Linked DNA regions of Saccharothrix espanaensis DSM 44229. The protein of the gene in region 2 interacts with the protein of the main gene of each other region in a pairwise test. Links are inferred from orthologs where the notes say so. Each region holds a gene or a part of one and is shown on either strand. Other genes may lie near its edges.

What was found. Proteins that work in one complex are often made in the same cells at the same time.
Region 1: the proteins of dnaE (region 2) and BN6_RS39410 interact in binary tests that used the Escherichia coli proteins (3 or more experiments, as listed by UniProt). The link is inferred for Saccharothrix espanaensis DSM 44229 from one-to-one orthologs.
Region 3: the proteins of dnaE (region 2) and BN6_RS01165 interact in binary tests that used the Escherichia coli proteins (3 or more experiments, as listed by UniProt). The link is inferred for Saccharothrix espanaensis DSM 44229 from one-to-one orthologs.

What each region holds. Positions count from the first base shown.
Region 1 is NC_019673.1:8,946,520-8,949,564, forward strand. The notes cover bases 271-3,045. They hold BN6_RS39410 (pyridoxal phosphate-dependent aminotransferase), read right to left. Parts: upstream 2,357-3,045; coding sequence 1,184-2,356; downstream 271-1,183. Other genes in these bases: BN6_RS39405 (NACHT domain-containing protein), read left to right, coding at 271-1,195; BN6_RS39415 (DUF445 domain-containing protein), read left to right, coding at 2,437-3,045. Outside these bases: more of BN6_RS39405, read left to right, coding at 1-270. UniProt on the Escherichia coli protein: Shows aminotransferase activity with methionine and histidine as substrates, and to a lesser extent also with phenylalanine.
Region 2 is NC_019673.1:7,636,757-7,641,074, forward strand. Bases 127-4,174 are described here. They hold dnaE (DNA polymerase III subunit alpha), read right to left. Parts: upstream 3,861-4,174; coding sequence 327-3,860; downstream 127-326. Other genes in these bases: BN6_RS33195 (cytochrome P450 family protein), read right to left, coding at 127-192; BN6_RS33205 (AsnC family protein), read left to right, coding at 4,036-4,174. Outside these bases: more of BN6_RS33195, read right to left, coding at 1-126; more of BN6_RS33205, read left to right, coding at 4,175-4,318. UniProt on the Escherichia coli protein: DNA polymerase III is a complex, multichain enzyme responsible for most of the replicative synthesis in bacteria. This DNA polymerase also exhibits 3' to 5' exonuclease activity. The alpha chain is the DNA polymerase catalytic subunit.
Region 3 is NC_019673.1:239,635-242,833, forward strand. The notes cover bases 1-2,929. They hold BN6_RS01165 (DNA polymerase III subunit gamma and tau), read left to right. Parts: upstream 1-396; coding sequence 397-2,463; downstream 2,464-2,929. Other genes in these bases: BN6_RS01160 (hypothetical protein), read left to right, coding at 1-71; BN6_RS01170 (YbaB/EbfC family nucleoid-associated protein), read left to right, coding at 2,533-2,859; recR (recombination mediator RecR), read left to right, coding at 2,859-2,929. Outside these bases: more of recR, read left to right, coding at 2,930-3,199. UniProt on the Escherichia coli protein: Part of the beta sliding clamp loading complex, which hydrolyzes ATP to load the beta clamp onto primed DNA to form the DNA replication pre-initiation complex.

The DNA of each region.
Region 1 (3,045 bases), 1.3 Mb from region 2 along the record:
GGACGAGTTCGCGCGGGCGGGCGTGCCGGTCGCGGGCGCGGACGTGGCGCACCTGCACCCGTTGGACCACGAGGAGATCGCGGGCTACCTGCGGGCGCACGCCGACCCGGTGACCGCCGCCCGCTGGGAGCCGATCTTCCTGCACCTGCGCGACGAGCCGGACGGCCGGCTGGCGGACGCGCTGTCCACCCCGCTCGCGGTGTGGCTGGCGGGCCTGGTCTACGGCTACGGCGAGCCCAGCGAACTGCTGGACCGCACCCGGTTCCCGGACCGCCGGGCGATCGAGGACCACCTGGTGGACGAGCTGGTCGACGGCGCGTTCGGCGACCGGGGGGTGGCCAGCCAGGCGCGCGCCAGCCAGGTGTGGCCGCGTGACCGGGCCCGGCGCTGGCTGGCGTTCCTGGCGAGCGGGATGCACGCCCGGGGCATCACCGACCTGGCCTGGTGGGAGCTGCGCCGCTCGGTCGGCAGGCGCTGGCTGGCGGTGCTCGGCGCGCTCGTCCTGGGCACGATCGGCGGTCTGGGCGTGGGCTGGCTGATGGCGTACGCGAGCACGCCGAAACTGGCCCCGGCCACCGGGTTGGCCGCCGGGCTGGCCGTGGCGGTGGCCGCGCTGTTCGCCTCCCGGGACCGCGCGCCGAAGCCGAGGCTGGGCGTCTGGCGGAGCCTGGTGCTGGTCAGCGGGGTGCTCGGGATGGCGGTCGGCCTGGTGTTCGGCGCGCTCTACGGGCTGTCGGCCGGCCTGGTGGTCGGGCTCGGCCTGGCCGTGGCGGTGGCGCTGCGGTTCGCGCTGGGCAGCAGCGCCGAGCTGAGCCACCCGACCAGCCCGAAGTGGACGATGGCCCGCGACCGGATCGCAGTGTGGACCGGGTCGCTGGTGCTCGCGGTGGTGTTCGGCGCGGCGGCGGGGCTGGTGTTCGGTCCCCACCAGACCGGCATGGTCGGGCTGGGCCTGGCGTGCGGGCTGATGCTCGGGTTCACGCTGTCCGTGCTGCACCTGCGCTGGTGGTGGTTCACCGTGGCGCGGATCTGGCTGGCGGCGCGCGGCAAGCTGCCGTGGGAGCTGATGGTGTTCCTGGAGGACGCCCGCAAGCTCGGCGTGCTGCGCCTGTCGGGCGCGTCCTACCAGTTCCGGCACACCCTGGTGCAGGAGCGGCTGGCGGGCGCGCCCGTCCCGGTGCGCTCAGGCGCCTAGCTTCCGCAGCCGCACGATCGCCTCGTCCAGCACCTCGTCCTTCTTGCAGAACGCGAAGCGCACGAGGTGCTGCCACTGCTCGGGGTGGTCGGTGAACACCTGCACCGGCACGCCCGCGACGCCGATCCGCTCCGGCAGCTCGCGGCACAGCTGCGCGCCGTCGGTGAAGCCGAGCGGGCGGACGTCGGCGGTGATGAAGTAGGTGCCCTCGCTGGGCCGCACCGCGAACCCGGCGTCGGTCAGGCCCTCGGCCAGCCGCGAGCGCTTGTCCTGCAACGACGTGCGCAGCTCGGCCACCCAGTCCAGCTCGTGCCGCAGCGCGTGCGCCACGGCCGGCTGGAACGGCGCGCCGCCGACGAAGGTGAGGAACTGCTTGGCCGCGCGCACGGCGGCGACCAGCTCGGCGGGCCCGCACGCCCAGCCGATCTTCCAGCCGGTGCAGTTGAACGTCTTGCCCGCGCCGGAGATCGTCACGGTCCGCTCGGCCATGCCGGGCAGCGTGGCCAGCGGGACGTGGTCGCGGTCGTCGAACACCAGGTGCTCGTAGACCTCGTCGGTGATCGCGATCAGGTCGTGCTCGACGCACAGCCGGGCGACCTCGGTCAGCTCGGCCCGGTCGAGCACGGTCCCGGTCGGGTTGTGCGGCGAGTTCAGCAGCAGCGCCCGGGTCTTCGGCCCGATCGCGGCGCGCAGCGCGGCGACGTCCAGGCCGAGCCGCCCGGTGCCGGGTTCCTCGACCAGCCCCACGGCCTTGCGGGTCGCGCCCGCGAGCGCGACCGAGGCGGCGTACGAGTCGTAGTAGGGCTCGATCAGCACGACCTCGTCACCCGGTTCGACCAGCCCGAGCAGGCTCGCCGCGATGGCCTCGGTGGCGCCGACCGTGACCAGGATCTCGGTGTCCGGGTCGTAGTGCGTGCCGTACCGGGCGCGGTGCTCGGCGATCGCCTGCCGCAGCACCGGCATCCCGGGGCCGGGCGGGTACTGGTTGAGCCCGCCGTCGATGGACTGCTTGGCGACCGCGAGCATCCCGGCGGGCCCGTCGGTGTCCGGGAAGCCCTGCCCGAGGTTCACCGCCCCGGTGCGCGTCGCCAACGCGGTCATCTCCGCGAAGATCGTCGAGGTGAACGGCCGCATCCTGGTGACTAGCGCTGGTACCCGCACAACGCCGAATCTTCACGGACAATGGCGTCGTGGAGCAACTGACCGCCGCTGACCAGCTCAAGCGCCGAGACCTGCGCCGGATGAAGCTGGTCGCCACCGGCTTCTTCCTGGCCGCGACCGTGATCTTCCTGGTGGCGCTGCTGTTCGAGGCGGGCGGCCCCGCCTGGATCGGGTACCTGCGCGCCGCCGCCGAGGCCGGCATGGTCGGCGCGCTGGCCGACTGGTTCGCGGTGACCGCGCTGTTCCGCCGGCCGCTGGGCCTGCCGATCCCGCACACCGCGATCATCCCGACCAGGAAGAACACCTTCGGCGACGCGCTCGGCTCGTTCGTCGGGACGAACTTCCTGTCCGAGGACGTGGTGCGGGACAAGCTGCGCCGGGTCGGCGTGGCGCACCGGGTCGGCGCGTGGCTGAAGCAGCCGGACAACGCCGAACGGGTGACCGGGGAGCTGTCGAACGTCGTCAAGGGCGCGATCAGGGTGCTGCGGGACGAGGACGTGCAGGCGATCGTGGAGCAGGCCGTGGTGCGCCGGCTGACCGACCAGCCGTGGGGGCCGCCGCTGGGCAGGCTGCTGTCCCAGGTGCTCACCGACGGCGCGCACCACAAGCTGGTCGACCTGCTGTGCGACCGCGCCTACGACTGGGTGCGCGACAACTACGACAAGATCACCGGCCTGGTCACCGAGCGC
Region 2 (4,318 bases):
GAGCCTCGGGTCGGCGAGGGCGAGCCGGGCTTCGTCGTAGCGGGTGACGAGCCAGACCTTGAGGCCGCGCGGCAGCAGGATCGGCCGCGCGGCGCTCTCCTCGCGCAGTTCGGCGTGGAAGGCGTGCGGATCCTGGAAGTACGCGTCGCCCAGTTCGGCGAGGGCGGTGGCGTGGTTGGCGTTCTCCCCCATGGGAACCCCTCCTGTGTTGAGTTAACCCTGTTTACTCAACGACAGGAGGAACCCTCGCGTGCCCACCCCGTCCGGATGCCACCCGATCGGACCAGTCAGCCTGTCCGAAATACACCGGACGGGTGATTTCCGGCTCAGCCGAGGCACCCCGGGCCGAGCAACGCCTTCAGGTCGCCCATCAGCGACGGGGTCGGGCTGACCCGCAGCGCGTCGTCCAGCTTCAGCAGGGTGTTCCGGCTGGCGTTGATGATCAGGTTCAGGTGCACCTCGGTGGTGCCGGGGTGTGCCTTGAGCACTTCCTTCAACGAGGTGACCAGCTTCGGGTCGCAGCGCGACGCCGACACCTTCAGCTTCAACGCCTGCGCGCCCAGTTCCGACAGGTCCGGCACCACCAGGTCGTTGGCGATCAGCGAGATCCGGTCCTCGCGCTTGGCCACCCGCGCCTTGACCAGCACGATCGCGTCCTCGGCCACCGACATGCCGTGCACCATGTAGCTCTTCGGGAAGAACAGCACCTCGATGCCGCCGGCGAGGTCTTCGAGCTGGGCGGACGCCCACGGCTCGCCGTTCTTGTTCACCCGCCGCGTCACCGACGCGAGGATGCCGCCGAGCGTGACCTGCGTGCCGTCGGGCACGTCGCCTTCCAGGATGCGCGCGATAGAGGCGTCGGAGTACGACTCCAGCACCTGCTCCACGCCGTTGAGCGGGTGCCCGGACACGTACAGGCCCAGCATCTCCCGCTCCAGCGTCAACTGGTGCTTGGGCTCCCAGTAGTCGTCCGGGATCTTCACGTCGAAGACGCTGCCGACGCCGTCGTCCCCGCCGCCGTCGCCGAACAGGTCGAACTGGCCGCGCGCCTCTTCCTTCTTGGTCAGCATGACCGCGTCGACCGCCTCGACGTGGACCATGTGCAGGCCCTTGCGCGGGTGGCCGAGCGAGTCGAACGCGCCCGCCTTGATCAGCGATTCCACGACCTTCTTGTTGCAGACCGTGGCGTCGACCTTGCGCAGGAAGTCGGAGAAGTCGACGAACTTCCCCTTCTCCTTGCGCGCCTTGATGATCCCCTCGACCACGTTCGCGCCGACGTTGCGGATCGCGCCCAGGCCGAACCGGATGTCGTCGCCGACCGCGACGAACTCGCGCTCCGACTCGTTGACGTCCGGCGGCAGCACGGTGATGCCCATCCGCCGGCACTCGGCCAGGTAGATCGCGGACTTGTCCTTGTTGTCCGAGTTCGTGGTCAGCAGCGCCGCCATGTACTCGCCCGGGTAGTTCGCCTTGAGGTACGCGGTCCAGTACGCGATCAGGCCGTACGCGGCGGAGTGCGCCTTGTTGAACGCGTAGTCGGCGAACGGGACCAGGATGTCCCACAGGGTCTTGATGGCCGCGGCCGAGTAGCCGCTGTCCAGCATGCCCTTCTCGAAGCCCTCGAACTCCTTGTCGAGGATCTCCTTCTTCTTCTTGCCCATCGCGCGGCGCAGCAGGTCGGCCTGGGCCAGCGAGTAGCCCGCGACCTTCCGCGCGATCGCCATGACCTGCTCCTGGTAGACGATCAGGCCGTAGGTCGTGTCCAGGATCTCCGCGAGCGAGTCCTTGAGCTCCTCGTGGATCGGCACGATGTCCTGCTGCTTGTTCTTGCGCAGCGCGTAGTTCGTGTGCGAGTTCGCGCCCATCGGGCCGGGCCGGTACAGCGCGATGACCGCCGAGACGTCCTCGAAGTTGTCGGGGCGCATCAGCCGCAGCAGGTCGCGCAGCGCGCCGCCGTCGAGCTGGAACACGCCCAGCGTGTCGCCGCGGCCGAGGAGCTCGTAGGTCTTCTTGTCCTCCAGCGGGACCGTCGTGATGTCGACGTCGCCCTTGCCGTTGAGGGCGATGTTCTTGAGCGCGTCGTCGATCGTGGTCAGGTTGCTCAGGCCCAGGAAGTCCATCTTGAGCAGGCCGAGCGTCTCGCAGGTCGGGTAGTCGAACTGGGTGATGATCGACCCGTCCTGGGGCCGCTTCCACACCGGGATGTGGTCCATCAGCGGTTCCGCGGACATGATCACCGCGCAGGCGTGCACGCCCGCGTTGCGGATCAGGCCCTCCAGGCCGCGGCCGGTGTCGATGATCTCCTTGACCTGCGGGTCGGTGTCGTAGAGGGCGCGCACCTCGGCGGCCTCGGAGTACCGCTTGTGCGAGGCGTCGAACACGCCGGCCAGCGGGATGTCCTTGCCCATCACGGCGGGCGGCATCGCCTTGGAGATCCGGTCGGCCACCGCGTAGCCGGGCTGGCCGTAGAGCACCCGGGCGGAGTCCTTGATCGCGGCCTTCGCCTTGATGGTGCCGAACGTGATCACCTGGGCGACCTTGTCGTAGCCCCACTTCTCGGTCACGTACCGGATCACGTCGCCGCGCCGGCGCTCGTCGAAGTCGATGTCGATGTCGGGCGGGCTGACCCGGTCCGGGTTCAGGAACCGCTCGAAGATCAGGCCGTGCGCCAGCGGGTCGAGGTCGGTGATGCCCATCGCGTAGGCGATCAGCGCGCCCGCGGCGGAGCCCCGGCCGGGACCGACCCGGATGCCGTTCTCCTTGGCCCAGTTGATGAAGTCGGCCACCACCAGGAAGTAGGACGGGAAGCCCATCTGCAGGATGACGCCGATCTCGAACTCGACCTGCTTGCGGTGGACCTCGTCCACGCCCTCGGGGAACCGGCGGCGCATGCCGGCCCACACCTCCTCGCGGAAGTAGTCGGCCTCGGTCATGCCCTCCGGGGTCGGGTAGCGCGGCATCAGGTTCTGGAACTCGAACATGCCGGTGGTGTCGACCTTCTCGGCCACCAGCAGCGTGTTGCGGCAGCCCTGCTGCCACGCCTCCGACGAGTCGATCGCGCGCATCTCGTCGGGCGACTTCAGGTAGTAGCCCGAGCCGTCGAACTTGAACCGGGACGGGTCCTGGAGCGTCTTGCCGGTCTGCACGCACAGCAGCGCGTCGTGCGCCTCGCGGTCCTCGGCGTAGGTGTAGTGCGAGTCGTTGGTCACCACGAACGGGATCGCGAGCTTCCTGCCGATCTCCAGCAGCCCGCCGCGCACCCGGCTCTCGATCTCGATGCCGTGGTCCATCAGCTCGACGAAGAAGTTGTCGGCCCCGTAGATGTCGCGCCACTTGGCGGCGGCCTCCAGGGCCTCCTTCTCGTGGCCCAGCCGCAGCCTGGTCTGCACCTCGCCGGACGGGCAGCCGGTGGTCGCCATCAGCCCCGCCGCGTGCTCGGCGACCAGCTCGGCGTCCATCCGCGCCCACTTGCCCAGCTGGCCCTCGGTGGAGGCGCGGCTGGACAGCTTCATCAGGTTGTGCAGGCCCTCGTTGGTGCGGGCCCAGATCGTCTGGTGGGTGTACGCGCCGGACGCCGAGACGTCGTCGGACTTCTGGCCGGGGTCGCCCCACAGCACGCGCTTCTTGTTGAACCGGGACTCGGGCGCCAGGTAGGCCTCGATGCCCACCACGGGCTTGATGCCGGCCGACGTCGCCTGCTGGTAGAAGTCGTAAGCGCCGTACATGTTGCCGTGGTCGGTGATCGCGGCGGCGGTCATGCCCAGCCGCTCGCACTCGGCGAACATGTCCTTCAGCTTCGCCGCGCCGTCCAGCATCGAGTACTCGGTGTGCACGTGGAGGTGCACAAACGAGTCGGACACCCTACCCCCCAGAGGTTCGAAGTGGGCCCGAGAGCGACGGGCGCGCCAGGCCAGCGAGCCTATAACTTGCCGCCCGCGCCGCCACCTCAAGGGGTGAGCCCGACACGAAGATTTCCCCCGGTCGCCCGGTGGGGCGAACGCACGAAGATCGGTTCAGGCGGGTAGCGTTCGAGGGGTGGTAGCGCCGGATCCCGTCGACGCCCGTCTCCTGGCCATGCTCGCCGAGATGGGCCGTGCCGCCGTGCACGAGCTGGCCGCGAGACTCGGCATGGACCCGCGCGAGGCCGCCACCCGGCTGATCACCCTGTCCGGCAGCGGGCTGCCGCTGCTGGTCGGCGTGGAGTGCGACCCGAACGGCATCCGCAAGGCACTGGCCAACAGCGTCGCGTGGGGCAGCTACACGGGCCCGGCCCAGGCCGGACCGGGGCAGGCCCAGGCGGGTCGGGGCACGCCGGCCG
Region 3 (3,199 bases), 7.4 Mb from region 2 along the record:
GCGACCCGGTGCTGCTGGACCTCAACGCGATGGACGAGCTGATCGAGGCGTGGACCGACGTGCGCACCTGACGCCTGACGACGCAGCCCGGCCCGTCCGAGCGCCGAACCCACGACGGTCACTTCCGCCGACGGGGTGTCGCAGGTCCACCCTGGTCCAAGGCGGCCTGTGTTCACCGTGCTGCACTCGCTGCCGCGCCCGGTCTGCTGGCCGTGGCGGTGGGTGTGCCGGGTCTGTCGCCGGCGGCTCCGGGAGACCGGCTACACTCATCGTGGACCTCGTGCGGCACACATCTCGCGAACCTCCCCAGGGCCGGAAGGCAGCAAGGATAAGCGGGCTCTGGTGGGTGCACGGGGTCCCCTTTTCGTGTCGGACCCCTTCGGTAGGGTCTGCCCCGTGGCGCTCGCCCTCTACCGCAAGTACCGGCCGGCAACCTTCGCGGAGGTGGTCGGGCAGGAGCACGTCACCGACCCGTTGCGCACGGCGCTCGGGGCGGGGCGGGTCAACCACGCGTACCTGTTCTCGGGTCCGCGCGGGTGTGGCAAGACGTCTTCGGCCCGGATCCTCGCCCGCTCGCTGAACTGCGTGAACGGGCCGACGCCCGATCCGTGCGGCGAGTGCAACTCGTGCATCGGCCTCGCGCCCAACGGCGTGGGCAGCGTCGACGTGGTGGAGCTGGACGCCGCGTCGCACGGTGGTGTGGACGACGCGCGCGAGCTGCGCGACAAGGCGTTCTACGCGCCGGCGGAGTCGCGCTACCGGGTGTTCATCATCGACGAGGCGCACATGGTCACGACGCAGGGCTTCAACGCCCTGCTCAAGATCGTGGAGGAGCCGCCGGAGCACCTGATCTTCATCTTCGCCACCACCGAGCCGGACAAGGTGCTGCCGACCATCCGGTCGCGGACCCACCACTACCCGTTCCGGCTGATCCCGCCGTCCTCGATGCGCGCGCTGCTGGAGCGCAACTGCGCGGCCGAGGGCGTCGCCGTGGAGCCCTCGGTGTTCCCGCTGGTCATCCGGGCGGGTGGTGGCTCGGCGCGGGACACCCAGTCGGTGATGGACCAGCTGCTGTCCGGTGCGGGGCCCGACGGCGTCAAGTACGAGCGGGCGATCTCGCTGCTCGGCGTGACCGACGTGGCGTTGATCGACGACGTGGTGGACGGCCTGGCCGCCCGGGACGGCTCGGCCGTGTTCGGCACGGTCGACCGGCTGGTCGACGCGGGGCACGACCCGCGCCGGTTCGCCTCCGACCTGCTCGACCGGCTGCGCGACCTGGTGCTGCTGCACGCCGTGCCGGACGCCGCCGACCGGGGACTGGTGTCCGCGCCGGACGACGTGCTGGCCAAGATGGTCGCCCAGCGCGAGGCGACCCGGCCCGCGACGGTCACCCGGTGGGCGGAGATCCTGCACCAGGGGCTGACCGAGATGCGCGGCTCGACCGCGCCCCGGCTGCTGCTGGAGCTGGTCACCGCCCGGATGCTGCTGCCCTCGGCGAGCGACACCGAGGCGGCGCTGCTGCAACGGCTCGAACAGCTGGAGAAGCACGGCCCACCCGCCGGCGCGGTCGCCGCACCCGCGAACCCCGCTCCGGCGAGCCCTGCCGCTCCGGTCGCCAGTGGATCGACGGGCGGCGGCTCGGTGGGCGGCGGATCGGCGGGCGGTGCGCCGGAGAGCAGCCGGACCTTCCAACGCCCCTCGCAGCGCCCTTCCGCACCCGCCGAGCAGCCCCCCCAGGCCGCACCGACCCAACCGCCGGCCGAACCCGTCCAGGCCCAGCCGGCCGCCGCGCCGAGCCCGGCCGACGCGACCCCGCACGCCGAGCCCGAACCCGACACGACCCCACCAAGCCCGGCCGCCCCACCAAGCCCGGCCGCCTCGCAGAACCAGGCCGGATCGCAGAACCAGGCCGGACCGGAGGACCAGACAGCGCCCGAGGTCGCGCCGGAGCAGAGCGCCGAGCCCGCCACCGGCGGTGCGCCGGGCGCGGACGCGGCGGAGATCCGGCGGCGGTGGCCCGACCTGTGCGGGATCGTGCGCGGGATCGCCGGTCCCAGCGCCGGCGCGCTGCTCACCAGCGCCACGGTCAGCGACGTGGTCGGCACGTCGGTCACGGTCAGCCACAAGTCGGTCCCGCTGGCCCGCCGGCTCGCCGAGCCGCGCAACGTCGACGCCATCGCGTCGGCGTTCGGCCAGATCTTCGGCGGCACCTGGCAGGTCACCTGCGTGCACGGCGACGCGGCACCGGCCGCCGCCCGCCCGCCGCAGCAGGCCCGCGCGCAGCGGCCCGCGCCGACCCGGCCCAGCCAGGCGGCGCGCACGCCGGAACCGGTCGACGAGGAGGAGATGTTCGCCGAGGCCGCCCGGCCGGGCGACGAGGAGACCGGCGAGCGCCTGGACCCCGAGGCCGTGGTGCTCAAGCTGCTCGCCGAGCAGCTGGGTGCTCGGCCGCTGAAGAGCTGATCGACGCGGCTACCCTGGTGGCCTGACCACGAGCGAGAGGAACCCGCGGTGCAACCCGGTGGGCCGAACATGCAGCAGATCCTCCAGCAGGCGCAGAAGATGCAGCAGCAACTCGCCGTCGCCCAGCAGGAGCTGGCCGACGCCGAGGTGACCGGTACGGCGGGCGGCGGCCTGGTGACCGCCGTGGTGTCCGGCAACGGCGAGCTCAAGAGCCTCGACATCGACCCGAAGGCGGTCGACCCGGACGACGTCGAGACGCTGTCCGACCTGGTCGTCGCGGCCGTGCGGGACGCCAACCGGGCCGCGCAGGAGCTGGCGGCGCAGAAGATGGGCCCGCTCGCGTCCGGCATGGGCGGCTTGGACGACATGGGCGGCCTCGGCGGGCTGTTCGGCTGATGTACGAGGGGCCGGTCCAGGACTTGATCGACGAGCTCGGCAGGCTGCCGGGCGTCGGTCCCAAGAGCGCCCAGCGCATCGCCTTCCACCTGCTCGCGGCGGACCCGGCCGACATCGGCCGGCTCCAGGACGCCTTGCAGAAGGTCAAGGACGGGGTGGTGTTCTGCGACGTGTGCGGCAACGTCTCGGCCGAGGCGACCTGCCGCATCTGCCGCGACCCGCGCCGCGACCTGACCCTGATCTGCGTGGTCGAGGAGCCGAAGGACGTGCTGGCGGTCGAGCGGACCCGCGAGTTCAAGGGCCGCTACCACGTGCTGGGCGGCGCGCTGGACCCGCTGTC